3 regions of the Pseudoalteromonas sp. SWXJZ94C genome follow, and region 2 is predicted to be linked to each of the others. Evidence: predicted binding sites of a transcription regulator. Region 2 holds the regulator's gene; each other region holds the start of a gene.
What was found. The regulator LexA, encoded in region 2, represses DNA repair genes until DNA is damaged. The targets are predictions, from matches to a motif close to TACTGTATNNNNATACAGTA.
Positions count from the first base shown of each region.

Region 1 (5,626 bases), on a different contig from region 2:
GGTATGACATTAAATGCCGTTATCATTAAATCAAGGTAATTAGGAACGTAATGAAGAAAACATTCACGCTGAATCATGAGAAAATCAAATACCCTCGTATGGTTGATGCTGCAAAGCACGAAGTGAAAAAATATTTGAAGAGAGAGCGTAATAAAACGCTGCCTGAAGATGCTGACTATTGGGCATTCGATTGTAAGTTTGGTAATACAGTTGAAGATGCACAAGTTGTGCACGTTGCTGAGTTAAGCAATCAAATTGGCGAAATTGAAAAGCAAGGTTTAACTTCTTTTTATGTAGAAATTTTAGCGCGACCTGCACAGCGTCAGCAATTAGATCTTGATGACGATGAGTAATACTTAGTTTTAAGTATGTATTAATTCAGAAATGGGCCTTAATTTAAAGGCCCATTTTTTATTGTCTAAATTTTAGTTTAATAGAGTTAAGTTTTTGGTTGTAAACACTTATTTTCCGTGTTTTTTTAAAACCCTTGTGTATCTCTTTTTACCTATCTATTCATATAAAATTATTTATCTTTATATTTTTTGTATAAGTAAAGATATCTTGTGGTTTTAAGAAAGCTCTTTTGCTAAATCAAAAATTGAAGTGAATAACTAGGGTTGAACGACGTTAAGCAAAATTTTACTTTTTAAACTGCGTGGCACTTTTTGTATTTTTTACCGCTGCCGCAAGGGCAATCATCGTTCCTACCAACTTTTATATCAGCAACAGGGTGTATTACCCCATCAAGATAACGCCATTGGCCATCTTCTTTAATAAATTCCGACTTTTCATTTAATTCACAAAAAAGATTTTGATAGAAATAATTCGCTTTAAACTCTACAAATCCCAGATTTTCTTCGTAGCCGGAGTCAATAACAGTTAATTTTATAAAACGACAACTATCTGCAAAGTCTTTAATTTCTTTAACTGGGTTTTCAGCTTGTTTTTCGCTGGCGTAGGTTTGATAAACATATTTTGCATTTTTAAGTACATATGCACTGTAGCGAGATCGCATTAATTGCTCAGGTGTTTGAGCTTGTTGTGTTGCTAAATGAAAAGGCTCACAGCAATCAACATAGCTTTGCTGACTGCCACAAACACAGATTATAGAATTTAGTGAGTTCATAATATTAATATAAAGTATAAAACCCTAGTTTAACAACCTTATTGGGCAAGCGGTATCTCTGTGACTTTGATATTTTTTGTAAAGCAATACAGTTTAGTATTTGTTTTACTTAAATCTAAAGATAAGCTTGTAAGTAGTTGGTTATTAACTATATCAGTCCATGTAATAACAGCTGCAAAATTACCATTATGCAAAGCAGAGTTTAATACGTACTCTAAATTTACTAAATGCTTTTGCCTAATAACAAGTAGCTTACTGGTATCGATTGAGCATGAGTCGAGTAAAGCTTTGCTAGGAACATGATCCGGCGCAATTAATAACGTCCATGCATTCAAGCTATTATATTGGTGCAGCACTTTTAATAACTCAAATGTAGCCGAAATTTCGTCCTCTATTTGAATTAAGTTAACACAATCGCTTTTGTTGTCTTGCTGATAGCTTTTAACAGTTCTTACGGTAATTGGCTGTAACATGTCTCTCACTCACTGGTTGTATATACAGTATGTGTATACAGTAGTTTATACAGTATTTGTGTGCAAGTGTTTTTTGCTATTTATTTGTACAGTCATTCATTTTTAAATGTTACTCAACATTATTTTATTTTTTATCATTTGATTTATAAGACTTATTTTTAGCATCTTTAACTTCATCCAAATTAAAGTAACTATTTATACAGTAGTGCGTTTATTGTAGAGATCAATTTCGCACTTATATTATTTTTTTAACAGTGGTTTTTTGTACTAAATACGATGGAGGTAATTCATAGTGATTATTCAGTACATGGGGTCCTTGGAATTAAATCAGAAAATTGTAATTGGTGAATTTGTTCATATAAGCTTGCAGCATAGCATTGTGCGTCTTTGAAGCGTTTTGTTTCAATATGCTTACGTAAATCAGCTAAAGCGGCAATTGCGGGTTGGTGTTCTTGAGAGCTTGATAAGCTTAACCAAGTTGCAGCATGAAATATACTTTTTGGCACGCCTTGACCTTTAATAAACAATATTCCTAAATAAAATTGCGCTCTATGATCGCCAGACATTGCAGCTAAACGCATCCATTTTGCAGCAAGGGCATTTTGCTTACTCTTTAAATAATAAAGTGCTTTATTTAGCGTCCTTTGTTGACTGTTATCGCTAACCTGCACTGAGTTTATATCGGTTGGTTGCGTTACAAAAAACAGTATATTATCTAACTGTTGCTCTAAATCTTGGTCTTTGGGCATTGTTTTTATCATACTCATTCATTATTTTAGTTACCTCAATAGTTTAGTATACCGCAAGGGAAAATGTCCTTTAAAAGATAATTTTTGTGATAAAATCTTGCCACTTTTTATTATCGTAAGTTTATTATGCTCGAAACCTTATTTAAAATTAATGAAAATGGTTCATCGGTTCGCCGTGAATGTATTGCAGGTGTAACTACATTTATTACAATGGTTTATATTGTATTTGTTAATCCTGCGATGCTAGCTGAAGCGGGAATGGACCAAGGTGCTGCGTTTGTGGCTACTTGCATTGCTGCTGCCATTGGTTGTTTTATTATGGGGCTATGGGCTAATTATCCTTTAGCACTTGCACCAGGAATGGGCTTAAATGCCTTTTTTACATACGGTGTTGTAATAGGATTAGAGCACACTTGGCAGGCTGCATTAGGTGCTGTGTTTATGTCTGGGTGTATATTCTTATTTTTAAGCTTATTTAAAGTTAGAGAATGGATTATTAATGCCATCCCCTTGGTTTTAAAACGCGCTATCGCAACAGGAATTGGCGCATTTTTAGCATTAATTGCGCTTAAAAATGCAGGTATTATTGTGTCTAATCCTAAAACTTTAGTTCAATTAGGAGACATAACATCAGCAGGGCCATTACTCGCTATTTTTAGCTTTTTTGTTATTGCGGCTCTTTTCTATCGTGATTTTAAAAGCGGTGTTTTAATTAGTATTTTATCAGTAACTTGCATTGCATTAGGTTTAGGGCTGGTTGAATATCATGGGGTAGTGGATATGCCTCCTTCTATTCTACCTACTTTTATGCAACTTGATTTTGCTGCGGCATTTGATGTTTCAATGCTGAGTGTTATTTTTGCTTTTTTATTCGTCGATTTATTCGATACTTCGGGCACGTTGGTTGCGGTAACACAAAAAGCAGGATTAGCAGATGAGAAGGGCAATATGCCACGTTTAGGTCGTGCGCTGAGCGCAGATAGTACAGCAACTATTGCAGGTGCAATGCTCGGTACTTCTACGACAACATCTTATATAGAATCGGTTGCTGGTGTATCTGTGGGCGGACGAACGGGTTTAACGGCTGTCGTTGTTGGCGCTTGTTTTTTATTGATGATGTTTTTTGCACCGCTTGCGCAAATGGTTCCGGCTTATGCTACTGCGGGTGCTATTTTATATGTTGCGGTTTTAATGCTGCAAAATCTAAAGTTTGTTAATTGGGATGATATGACAGATGCTATCCCTGTTACCGTTGTGCTCCTAATGACACCACTAACGTTTTCGATTGCAAACGGTATTGCGCTTGGTTTTATATCATATACGGCTGTTAAAGTGTTGTGTGGTAAGCAAGATCAAATAACGATTAGTGTCTGGATATTAACGGCATTGTTTGTCATGAAATTTGTGTTTTTACCTTAATAAATACTTAGATAGTAAAAAGCCCATATAGGTTTATATGGGCTTTTTTAATATTTAATTTTATAAAGGGGTTACCATTTTTTCTTTGGAGCAAACAGTACATCTAAATCATCTTGCTCTTGTTCGTTTTTCTTTTTAAGTGCACTTGCATTAGATGCTCTAAGCTCAACACTTATGGCTTCTAGGTAACCTTCAACTTCTTGGCGTTTAGCGGTTACATAATCATCAGAATAAGAAACAGCGCTTAATGTTGCATGTGCCTTTTCAAAATATTGTCTTGCAGAGCCAACCATATTCGCTGAACGTGCAGATAAACCACGCTTAATTTGGCTTTCAATGTTTATACGCAGCTGCAGTTTTTCAAGGCGTTTATCTTCGGCTACAAACGTTTGGCTATCTACTCTACCTTTATTATGTTCTGAACGTAAAATAACGCGTAACTTTTTTATGCCTTGTATAAGGCTAACGAGTTGCTTGTCGTTACTTGGTAAAGACAGAGTCTCGTTGTTGTTACCTTGCACAGCATTTGTAAGATGTTCTTTTGCTTCATTTAAACGACTTTTCAGTGCTTTAGAATTAGGTGAGTTAGTCACCATGGTACTTAGTGCTTCGTAAATACGGCGTTGTAAAATACGGATAATATATTCAGATAGCGGAATGTTGGCACTATTCATAAGTGCTTCTTCAGTTTCTTCTATTATCGCTTTTTGTTTTGTGAGTTCTTTACGACGCTCGCTTTCTTGTTTTTCTTTGTGTTGTTGTACAGCACTTACCCAAAGTGCAATCACAATCAGTGCAACTATAAGTACAATTATAATAGAAACGATCATGGTGTAATTCTCGGATTCATAACCTAATTCGTTAATCTTACATTAAAAATATGGTTACAGGATAGTTTTGCACCGATTAACTTTAAAATATGCAAATAAAGCGCTACAACCTTAAGGGATTATAAGATTAAACCGGATAATCATTGCTATCTGAAGCATATTTATTGTGCTAGCCTTAAACTCTAAACATATAAAATACATTAACATTGAACTAAAACTACCTTTAAAGTGAAATAACGCTTGGTTTTAGTGAGTGTAGCCTTTATATATAATATGAATAATAACGTTAAAATATGCAGCCATGAAACTACAACAGCTCAGATATATCGTAGAAGTACAAAATCATAAATTAAATGTTTCAGCAACTGCTGAGAGCTTATTTACCTCGCAACCTGGTATTTCTAAACAAGTACGAATGTTAGAAGATGAGTTAGGTGTGCAAATTTTTGGTCGTAGCGGAAAGCATTTAACGCATGTTACTGGTGCTGGTGAGGATATCATTAACATTTCGCGCGAAATACTTTCTAAAGTAGAAGGTATAAAAGCAGTTGCGAATGAGCATACTTTGCCTGATCAAGGTAAATTGAATATTGCCACTACACATACTCAGGCTCGCTACGCGCTCCCAAATGTTATCCAAGGGTTTATGAAAAAATACCCTGCGGTATCACTGCATATGCACCAAGGCACACCACAACAAATATCTGATGCAGCAGCACGAGGCGATGCTGACTTTGCAATAGCAACAGAAGCTTTGCATTTGTATTCAGATTTAGTCATGTTGCCGTGTTATCACTGGAATCGCAGCATTGTAGTAGCTAAAGACCATCCGTTAGCTAAAAAAGCACATAGTTTAACTGTGGCTGATATTGCTCAGTATCCATTAATTACTTATGTATTTGGTTTTACCGGACGCTCAGAGTTAGATAAAGCATTTAGTGCACACGGGCTTGAGCCGCATATTGTATTTACAGCAACCGATGCTGATGTTATTAAAACATACGTACGATTGGGTTTAGGTGTAGGTGT
Region 1 covers NZ_JADYXF010000073.1:857-6,482, forward strand. The annotation lists gene I6F65_RS19995 (DUF6172 family protein) at 51-353, shown strand; gene I6F65_RS20000 (YchJ family protein) at 647-1,126, opposite strand; gene I6F65_RS20005 (SulA-like leucine-rich domain-containing protein) at 1,165-1,599, opposite strand; gene I6F65_RS20010 (tetratricopeptide repeat protein) at 1,896-2,360, opposite strand; gene I6F65_RS20015 (NCS2 family permease) at 2,475-3,767, shown strand; gene I6F65_RS20020 (hypothetical protein) at 3,839-4,597, opposite strand; gene cysB (HTH-type transcriptional regulator CysB) at 4,899-5,626, shown strand, end outside.
Region 1: the regulator LexA is predicted to act here: its motif matches at 1,623-1,642, upstream of I6F65_RS20005 (SulA-like leucine-rich domain-containing protein).

Region 2 (5,626 bases):
GATGCAGAGTCATCAACTGCTAAAATTCGTTTCATATAAACTCCTAATCTTTACTTTCAAGTATTAAATATTGATTTAAGCCAAGTTGACTAATTGCGTGTGTTAAAACATCACTTTTACCACTCCAAATTATTTTATGGTGAGTAGTAAGTAAGTGTTTTTGCAAGGCGCATAAAAGTTGAATTGAAGCAGTATCGGCAAAAATTACATCGCTAATATCAAGGCAGATATCATCTTTGCTATTGAGTTCTTGTAGTAAATTTTGATGTAGTATTTCAACTTGCGTAATAGCAAGTTCATTAGGAAGTTTTAGCATTTAGTAAGTGCATTCCCTGTCAATTCAATTCATAACAAAAGCTTAGCCCTAGTTATTGAAATTGCCATAAAATGCTTAATTAAATTTATTTTGCTGCTAAAAAACAAAAAAAGGAGCTTAGGGTCTGTTGACCTTTCAGGATTAGGGTTTGTTTTATCTAGGGGCGATTCAATCGCGGCGCGAGGTTTGTAACCTAGTGGAATTGGTAACTGCTCCTGCGTTACTCTACTGGCTTACATCAATGTAGGCAACAAAGAGTTAATCGCTCCAAGGGGAACGCAAAGGGCTGCGTGTATTTGGTTTTTATGCGTTGTTATCGCCTATTTATGGGGAACAACCACACTACATAGACTACATAGAATACATAGGCCCCGCCTTACCTAAAAACCAAACGCACTGCTGCAAATTCAATCTCGAAAGATAGACAGGTCTTAGGGCTCTTTTAAAATGGGTAAAAATAAGAAATTAGTTTTTATAGTAATCCGCTATTTTTTTAAACTCTTCGGTTAAAATAGTCGCATTAATTAATGGCACGCCACCTTGTTTAAATTCTGGTTTAAAAATAGCTCTTACCGAACCATTTTTATCAACCATAGCCACCGAGGCACTGTGATCAACTGCATACTCCGATTCGATGCTATCGTTAATAGCATAAATTAAGCCTAGCTCCCTAACGAGTGGAAAAAGATCTTTATGTGGTCCCGATACAGCTAAAAATTCAGAATTAAAATAATCTATATATTGCTTTCGTTTAGTTGGCGTATCACGTTTTGGATCTACCGATAAAAACCAAATTTGCAATGGATAGTCTGCTTGTAAGTTTTTATACACCGCATTTAGCTTAGCAAGCGTTAGCGGGCAAATGTCAGGGCAACTTGTGTAGCCTAAAAAAACTAAATTCCATTGTCCTAAAAATCGTTGCTTAGTAACTAACTCGCCACGCTGATCGTTCAACTTAAAGTCAGAGAGTGGCTTTGCATTTTCGTAAACTAATGCATCTACATCTGATGGAATATTTTCATTTGAACATGCTGACAAAAACAAAGCTAAAACAACGATTAACCCAAGCCATAACTGCTTCATAAAGAGAGCCATTTATTTATAAGTAAGATTATAAATAATACCATTAAATGAATAACTGAAAAAAGAAATAAACCCATTACATTGCATTCATTAACTACAATTTTTTAATTTAACCGCTTTATAAATAAACATAATTTTTAATAGCATGATCAAAAAATGAGGCTATAAGCATTTGTATACATAAACTAAATAGGCAGTATTTAAGGTCGGTAAATAAGCAAACGAAGGTAAATTATGAGAAAAACTATATTAGTTATGTAACTAATATATGAGCCATATAAAAAATGCGCGCTAAAAAGCACGCATTAATAAATATAATAACCAAAAAATGTTTTTAAATTACATCCAATCAGCGTTACGAATAACCCCAACAGCCAAACCTTCAATATTAAAAGATTCATTTTCTAGATCAACTTCAATTGCCGAAAAATCTTCGTTTTCAGGATGAAGTAATACTTTTTTACCCGCTTTCTCAAAGCGTTTTACAGTTACATCGTCATCAACACGAGCAACTACAACTTGTCCGTTTTCAGCAACTTGAGTTTTATGTACAGCTAAGAGATCGCCGTCCATTATACCTATATCTTTCATGCTCATGCCGTTAACGCGTAGTAAAAAATCGGCAGCAGGTTTAAACATTAATGGGTCAATTTTGCAATGACTCTCAACATGCTCTTGCGCTAAAATAGGTTCACCAGCCGCTACTCGACCAATTAGAGGTAAACCTAATTGTTCAGGCTCTTCTTCCTCAACAAGCTGAATACCACGGCTTGCGCCTGGCTTCATTTTAATAACACCCTTTTTAGCGAGTGCTTTTAGGTGTTCTTCTGCGGCATTGGCACTTTTAAAACCTAATGTTTGTGCAATTTCGGCACGTGTAGGAGGCATACCAGTGTCTTTAATAAAAACTTTAACTAATTCGAGTATTTGAGCTTGGCGCTTCGTTAATGGTCGCATACAACTGGTTTTCCATACAGTACATTTAACTGTGAGTATATACAGTTAAATAAAAATCGCAAATTTAAATTACGCTTTAAAATCGCCCTGTTAATAACAAGCTTGCACTGTTTAAACCACTATCAGAATCGAAGGAAGACCCTAATCCAAATTTAACGGCTACATGAGGAGTAAACCAATATTGCGTTTGTAACTCGTAATTATCTCTGGCGTAATCACTGTTTTGAACATTTGCTATTAATCCAACCGACCAATCTTGATTTACAAAGTAATTAGCACGCCCTTCGATATTGCGATTTTTCCCTGAAATTTGCTTTAACTCTAAATCCCACCCCTGATTATCAGTAATTGCGGTATAGCGTACATAAGGAGCGTAACGCCATTGTGTATCTGTATTAGTGTAGGTATTTAATAGGTGTGAGCGATCCTCTTCTCTATTATAAAAAACACTAAAACCTAATTGTAACTCCTCATTAATTTGCTTTCCGAGCGACCCTTTTATTAAATAGTCTCGAGAACGCCAATAGCCTTGGTTATCAGTTAAACGCTCCACTCCCCCCATTAAAATTAATCCTAGTGGTCCATAATAGGTGGCGTCTGCATTTACATATTCCACATCATCGCTTGCAAATCCACCTACAGCAAAATTAGTTACTTGGTTTAAATGGCTTTTTATTGAATGCGGACCTGAAAGTTGATCTAAATTACTTGTAAAGTATCGGTATCTTGCACCTACAAAGCGGTTATCAGAGCCCGATAAATCAGAAAACCCAACATCTATTTGGTTATTAATTGCAGCTTGTGCAGTAGTTAAAAGACTTGTTGCCAATACCGTTAGTACTATGATTGTTCTCATCCTAAGTGCCTATCAAAAACAGAAGTAATTGGCTCTATCTTAGGTATTTTTAAAATCATGTCTGTTCGAAAGTGTTTAAAAATGTATAAACTAGGTTTTTAATGTGAAAGGAGTGGTTATGAGTATTTGGTTTCAACCTATTACTTTAGAGTTTTGTAAACAGCTAGACGAGGGCATAAATGGTCAAGGTACGCTGATGAAAACCATGGGGATTGAAATAAGCGAAATTGGTGAAGACTACCTTGTAGCAACTATGCCAGCCATTCCTGAGCATCATAACCCAATGGGCATGGTACATGGTGGTGCTAACGTAGTCCTTGCCGAAACAGTGGCAAGTTATGCAGCTAACTTTGTAGTCGACCTATCTAAATTTTATTGTGTTGGGCAAGAAATTAGCGCTAGTCATTTAAAAGCATCTCGCAACGGCACTTTAACTGCCACAGCAAAAGCATTTCATATTGGGAAGCGCAGTTCAGTTTGGGAGATAAAAATTACAAATAGTCGCAATGAGCTTTGCTGCGTATCAAAAATGACCGCAGCAGTCGTAGAGCGAAGATAATTAAATTACTATTATTTTTCGATTGGGTAAATTGTAATTTCCATACCTGCACCTATCGCAGATATACGTAATAATGTATCTGCGTCTAAAGCTTGGTTAAAGCATTTAGGAGAAGTGCCTGATTCAAAGCCAATATCAAACGTTCTGCGCGAGCAACTTAACCATTGTTTTAACGCATTACGTGAACATGACTCGATAAGCTCACATAAGTGGTTTATTGCTTTATCAGGTGTTTTTACAGCACCGCTCACTTCTATACGCGCTAATTGACGGTATTCGTCTTTGTCATAATGTAAAATCGTAGCGACTTTTTTTAAATCTGCTACAAGCAGGCTAATATCTTGCTTTGACTCAAGCTCTAGATCTACATTTAAAAATTGAATTTCCGACATCGTTTCGTATTTATCCTTTAATGATTACACTGCAAACTTTAACGCAGTTTCCTGTTTATACCAAATCAACTATGCAGTATTAGTCGTTTTATATAGTGAGTAGCCACTTTTGAGTGTTTTTTGGCACTTTATTTGCTCCTTTAACAATACTTTTGAGATTTTAAGCATTGTTGGTATAAACATATTCAAAGTACGAAATACGTTCATATCACTTTATAAACTATACTAACCATTATTGGGGAGGAGCTTTATGGCAGTCATAGACCACATATTAAAAATGACAATCAGTATAATGCACTTCTCAAACAAGGAATGAGCAAACAACAATTTATAAAAGTGCTTCGTAATCATTAATCGCTTTTATTTTTGAATAGTTACAGTAAGCTAAAAAATAAGAGCACATTTAACTCACCATCAAAAAACAATAAGATAAAAGCGCATGAAAAATATATTTAAGCCAGCCCGAAAGCTACATAAGTGGCTTGGTTATTTGCTCGCATTGCAAATTTTAGCATGGCTATTAGGCGGCTTAATAATGAGCGCCATTCCTCTTGAAAAAGTTCATGGGAAACACTTAGCAACACGAACTCTTAATAACTCATTTACTCAAGCTGATTATATTGCATCCCTTGACGACATTGCATCTCAGGTAGCTAATCCCACTCAAATAATCTTTGAGAGCTTTTTAACTACGCCTATAATTACAGTTAAAAATAAAGATGAGCAACAAAGCTTTAATGGGATAACTGGTCGCCCTTTTGAGCCACCAACTAAAATACAAATTACCGCAAATGCTAAAGCACACTTACTCATACACGCCCAACCAGTTAGCACATTACTTTTAAAACAAGGTACGAGAGAGGTCGGTTACAAATCAAACATTTGGCAAGTACAGTTTGACGATACATTTAATACAACTCTCTACTTATCTGCTAATAACGGCAAAGTCGTTACTGTTCGCAGCACACTATGGCGAATATTCGACTTTTTTTGGATGCTACATATTATGGATTACGATGAACGAGAAGATTTTAATAATCCGTTACTTATTAGTTTTGCAGCAACCAGCGTACTTTTTTGCCTAAGTGGAATATTACTACTTGTACAAAATATTAGACGTAAGCGGTTCATTAGAGTTAAAAGTAAGAGCAAATCAAAATAATCATATTAATTTCGAAAATGAAAAGCCAAATCAAAGAGTATGTATTAACTAAATAATAGTAATACATACCTTTGCTCACCCTATAATATTAAAGCTTTTTATTCGAAGTGTTTAAATCGGCTCAAGTGCTGTTTTAGCATTTCGTTTTCGCTAATTAACTCATCACGCTCATCCAGTAATTGTAAAATTAAAGGAATTGCCGACCAATCTAGCGATAGATCATGCTTAATACGCGCTGCCTTTTTAACTAAGGTGACTGTAGAAACCGTAAATTGCCATTCTGTAGCACGCTCCCCTTCAA
Region 2 covers NZ_JADYXF010000014.1:34,411-40,036, reverse strand. The annotation lists gene I6F65_RS07925 (response regulator) at 1-35, opposite strand, end outside; gene I6F65_RS07920 (STAS domain-containing protein) at 44-316, opposite strand; gene I6F65_RS07915 (SCO family protein) at 782-1,399, opposite strand; gene lexA (transcriptional repressor LexA) at 1,739-2,356, opposite strand; gene I6F65_RS07905 (putative porin) at 2,433-3,212, opposite strand; gene I6F65_RS07900 (PaaI family thioesterase) at 3,331-3,771, shown strand; gene I6F65_RS07895 (hypothetical protein) at 3,783-4,163, opposite strand; gene I6F65_RS07890 (membrane protein) at 4,603-5,325, shown strand; gene I6F65_RS07885 (chaperone modulator CbpM) at 5,424-5,626, opposite strand, start outside.

Region 3 (5,626 bases), on a different contig from region 2:
AACTGTCACCGAGTATTAAAATCGTGTTGTCGGCTGCTGCTGTTAGTGGTTTGATAACTAAAAATAAAATGAATACTAAACGTAGGATTGAATGAGTCATATGTCAGCGCTTTCTCAATTAAATATAATTCAAGTAAATGGTTTGTCTAAAGTTGTCTCTACCTTTGAAGGAGAGTTGCCCATCCTCAGCGACATCAGCTTTAATGTCAAGCATGGTGAATCTGTTGCAATAGTGGGTACGTCTGGTTCAGGTAAATCTACGTTACTTAGTTTATTAGCAGGGCTTGATACTGCTAGCGGTGGTGAAATATTTTTAGATGGTGAGCCACTTCATAATTTAGATGAAGAAGAACGTGCGGCCCTTAGAGCGGCAAAAATTGGATTTGTTTTTCAGTCGTTTATGTTGGTGCAAAGTTTAACTGCACTAGAAAACGTTATGCTACCGGCAGAGCTTGCTGGTGAAAGTGATGCGAAAGAGCAAGCGCTTGCGTTGCTTGAAAAGGTGGGCTTGAGCCATCGAGTTGATCACTACCCGTCGCAACTATCTGGAGGTGAGCAACAACGTGTTGCTATAGCGCGTGCATTTATTGGTACGCCTAAAATATTATTTGCCGATGAACCTTCGGCTAATTTAGATAGCAAAAATGGCAAAATGATTGAAACGTTGTTATTTGATTTAAATAGCCAGCATGGAACAACCCTTATTTTGGTTACTCACGATGAAGGTTTAGCGCAAAAATGTGAGCATATCATTCAAATTGAAGCTGGATTATTAGTTAAAAGTGTAACGGAGGACACCGCTGATGTGGGCTAAGTTAGCGCTAAAATTATTTGCGCGAGAATTTCGACGTGGTGAACTCACGGTTATAAGTGCAGCAATTGCACTCGCTGTGCTTACAGTGCTTACGTTGTCTATGGTGACTGAGCGAATTGGTCAAAGTATTGCTCAAAAAAGCAGTGCGTTTATTGCAGCTGACCGTGTACTTGCAAGCGACCATGTGCTCGATACTTCGTTTATTGCTAAAGCAGAAACTGAAAATCTAAAAACGGCACAAATGGTGTACTTTGACACTATGTTGTTTGCCAATGATGAAATGCAGTTTAGCTCTGTAAAGGCTGCGTCTAACGCTTACCCGCTAAAAGGGCAACTTAAGGTTAAAGACACTTTAGTTGGCGAAACTAAAATTGCTAGCAATGGACCGTCGCTAGGTAACGTGTGGTTAAGTGAATCAGTATTTTACAGCTTAAACATAGATATAGGCTCACAGGTAGAACTTGGCGCAGCTTTATTTAATGTAGAAAAAGTTATAGTAGAAGAGCCTGATGCTCCATTTAATGTATTTTCGAGCAGTCGTCGTGTTTTAATTAATATTGCTGATGTGCCTAAAACTGAAGTTGTGCAACCTGGTAGCCGTGTTTATTACCGCCAATTATATGCAGGCGATGAAGCAGACATAGCTCGCTTTTATGAGTGGTTAAAACCACAAATGCAAGATAACCAACAATGGTATGGCGTAAAAGATCGCCAGTCACCCATATCAAATAGCTTAAACCGTGCAGAAAGCTTTTTATTACTTGCTGGTTTACTGGGTATTATTTTAGCAGCAGTGGCAATTGCTGTATCGGCAAAGCGTTATTGTGAACGCCAATACGACCCAGTTGCAATGATGAAAACGCTGGGCGGCAGCCGCTCAATGATCCGCAAAATATACATGCTACATTTACTTTTAGTGTGCTCAATGGCGGTTGGTGTTGGGCTATTAATTGGCTATGGCTTGCAAGAAGTTGCAACGAGTTATTTATCAAAAAGTATGGGGACAGAGCTTCCTATGGGTGGTTTTAAGCCATGGTTAGTGGCTATTAGCACCGGTGTAATTTGTGCTGTTATGTTTTCTATTAAACCTTTGTTTGATTTATTTGATATTCCACCACTTCGCGTATTGCGTCGTAACTTAGGCGATAAACTTGCGGTAAGCCGTGTGCATTTAACTATGAGTGCATTAACCGTATTTTTATTAATGTGGTTATTTAGCAATAACATAAAAATTACACTTATTTTATTTACATCAACTCTTGCACTGATTGGCGTGTTGTTTGTTGTATCTAAACTTATATTTGGTGGCGGGCGTAAACTGGGTTTAAAACCAGGTAATAGTTGGTCGCTAGCTATTGCGTCGATTCAAAAGCGCGCTAACGTAAATGCAGTGCAGTTAATTAGTTTTTCATTGGCTATTAAATTACTGTTGTTTTTAGTGGTGCTTAAAAATGACATGATATCGGATTGGCAGTCGCAATTACCTGATGACGCGCCTAATGCATTTTTGGTTAATATTACGCAAAACGACTTAGCGCCAATAAATGATTACTTAGAGCAAAAGAATATTCAAGTATCTGAATTTTACCCAACCATTCGTGGGCGAGTAAATGCAGTAAATGGTGAGCTAGTAGCACGCGAAGTATCACTGCAAGATAATGAAGAAAAAGATGAAGACGCGCGCTCAGGTATAGGCCGTGAACTTAATTTAACATGGCTAAAAGACGAACCCGCTCAAAACGAAGTAATAGAAGGCGAATGGTTTGGTGAAAACGCGGTAGCTGAGGCGTCTGTTGAAGAGTCGATGCTAGAGCGCTTAGATGTTAAAATAGGTGATACGCTGACTTTTTTAATAGGTGCGCAGTCATTCGACGCTAAAATTACCAGCGTGCGTAAAGTTAATTGGGCAACACTTAAACCTAACTTTTTTATTATTTTGAGTCCCGATGTACTTGCTGATTTTCCGGCGACCTATATTTCGTCGGTGCGTATAAATCCAGAGCAAAAACGTGACTTTAGCCAGTTGCTTCGAACGTATCCTACTATTACAGCAATTGATATTGATAACTTTGTTAAGCAAATTCAATCAACCATTAAGCAGGTATCGCTTGCTATTGGGTTTGTACTGGCAATTGTTGTGTTATGTGGTGCGCTTGTACTTATATCGCAAGTACAAGCAAGCTTAGGCGAGCGCATGCAAGAAATTGTTATATTACGAACGCTTGGGGCTAAAAGCCGATTAATTAAAAATGCGACCTTGTATGAGTTTTTATTACTAGGTGGTTTGGCTGGCTTAGTAGCCGCATTTTTTAGCGATATAGCCTTATTAATTGTGCAACAACAAATGTTTGATCTTGCTGGTAAACTACACCCTCATATCTGGATTATTGGTCCAGTTGCTGGTGGTATATTTGTAGCTGGTTTAGGGTATTTTATGATTGCCCGAACGCTTAAGCAAAATACCCAAGGTTTGGTACGTGCTTTAGCATAAACCAAAAAGAGCAAAACCCTTTAAATGCCCACTTTATACGTGGGCATTTTTGTTTTTGCTTTGTACTGGTAATTTATACAGTGCTCTGGCATTATTAGCGTAATTTAAAAATAATAACAATGGAGCACTGTTTGGCCATAATTTTAGGGATCGATCCGGGCTCACGTTTGACCGGATATGGCGTTGTAGCACACCAAGGTTCTAAGTTTACGTATTTAGGCAGTGGCTGTATAAAACTAGCCGATCACCCTTTTCCAGTAAGACTTAAAATGATTTACCAAGGCATTACGCAGCTTATTGAACAGTTTTCGCCAGAAACCTTTGCCATTGAAAAAGTATTTATGGCGCACAACCCCGATTCAGCTTTAAAGCTAGGTCAAGCTAGAGGAGCCGCCATTGTTGGTGCTGCAATGGCTGATTTACCTGTATTTGAATATTCAGCCAGACAAATAAAACAAGCAGTGGTGGGCAACGGCGGCGCCGATAAAACACAAGTACAGCACATGGTAAAAAATATTTTAAAGCTACCAGGTACACCTCAAGCAGATGCAGCAGATGCACTAGCAATTGCAATTTGCCATGCTCACTCAGAACAAAATTTAATTAAACTAGCGGGCAGCGCAAGCAAAATCGTTAGAGGACGTTTAAGGAAATAAATATGATAGGTCGCTTAAATGGTATTTTAGTTGAAAAACAACCACCAGAGATATTACTAGAGGTAAGTGGTGTAGGTTATGAGGTGCAAATGCCTATGACCTGTTTTTACGACTTACCAAAAGTGGGTGAAAACGCGATTGTTTATACACACTTTGTAGTACGCGAAGACGCTCAACTTTTATTTGGTTTTAATAATAAAGTAGAACGCGCTTTATTTAGAGAGTTGTTAAAAGCAAATGGTGTGGGACCAAAACTTGGCTTAGCCATTCTATCGGGTATGTCGGCTAAACAATTTGTGAGTTGTGTGAATAACGAAGACTCAACATCGCTTGTTAAATTACCTGGTGTAGGTAAAAAAACAGCGGAACGTTTGGTGCTCGAAATGAAAGATCGATTAAAAGATTGGGGCAACGATTTATTTACACCATACAGCGATAGTGCCGTAATAGAACCATTAAGTGATGCACGTATTGCTAATAATGCAGCCGACGATGCTGTATCGGCACTGCTTGCGTTAGGTTATAAATTGCCACAGGCACAAAAAGCAGTAAAATCGGTAAGTAAACCAGATATGTCTACTGAGGTTCTTATTAAAGAATCTTTAAAATCAATGTTGTGAGTAACCCATGATTGAAGCGGATCGTTTAATTGATGCAACAGAAAAACCAAACGAAGACTCTATAGATCGCGCAATAAGGCCAAAACTTTTAGCTGATTATAGAGGACAACCGCATGTTAAACAGCAAATGGAAATTTTTATTGAAGCTGCGCGAACTCGCGGCGAAGCACTCGATCACCTTTTAATATTTGGTCCGCCAGGTTTAGGTAAAACAACGCTTGCGAACATTGTTGCCAACGAGTTACATGTAAGTATTAAAACAACATCAGGTCCGGTGTTAGAAAAAGCAGGTGATTTAGCAGCGCTACTGACTAATTTAGAAGAGGGCGACGTACTGTTTATTGACGAAATACACAGGCTAAGTCCGCAAGTTGAAGAAATACTCTATCCAGCAATGGAAGATTACCAACTTGACATAATGATTGGTGAAGGACCGGCTGCACGCTCTATAAAACTAGACTTACCTGCGTTTACGCTTATTGGTGCAACTACGCGAGCAGGTTCGCTAACATCGCCACTGCGTGACCGTTTTGGTATTGTCCAACGTTTAGAATTTTATTCGGTGGAAGACTTATCGCATATTGTTGGGCGTTCTGCGCATTATCTTGATTTAGAAATGTGTGAAGAGGGCGCAACCGAAATAGCACAACGCTCACGTGGTACGCCGCGTATTGCTAATCGCTTACTTCGTCGGGTACGTGACTACACGCAAGTAAAGTCAGATGGCACAGTAAATGCCGAGGTGGCAAAACAAGCACTCGATATGATTGATGTAGATAAAAGCGGTTTTGATTACATGGATCGTAAATATTTACTCGCCATTATTGAAAAGTTTATGGGTGGCCCCGTAGGGCTTGATAATGTAGCGGCTGCGATTGGCGAAGAGCGAGAAACGATAGAAGATGTAATAGAACCTTTTTTGATTCAACAAGGTTTTATTCAACGTACACCCCGTGGAAGAATTGTGTCAGATAGCGCATATCATCACTTTGGTCTATTACCTACCAAAAAAGATTAGCCAATTAATAACGCTTGCTGCAGATAT
Region 3 covers NZ_JADYXF010000028.1:55,096-60,721, forward strand. The annotation lists gene I6F65_RS13150 (arylesterase) at 1-100, opposite strand, end outside; gene I6F65_RS13155 (ABC transporter ATP-binding protein) at 101-814, shown strand; gene I6F65_RS13160 (ABC transporter permease) at 804-3,305, shown strand; gene ruvC (crossover junction endodeoxyribonuclease RuvC) at 3,437-3,961, shown strand; gene ruvA (Holliday junction branch migration protein RuvA) at 3,964-4,581, shown strand; gene ruvB (Holliday junction branch migration DNA helicase RuvB) at 4,589-5,599, shown strand.
Region 3: the regulator LexA is predicted to act here: its motif matches at 3,369-3,388, upstream of ruvC (crossover junction endodeoxyribonuclease RuvC).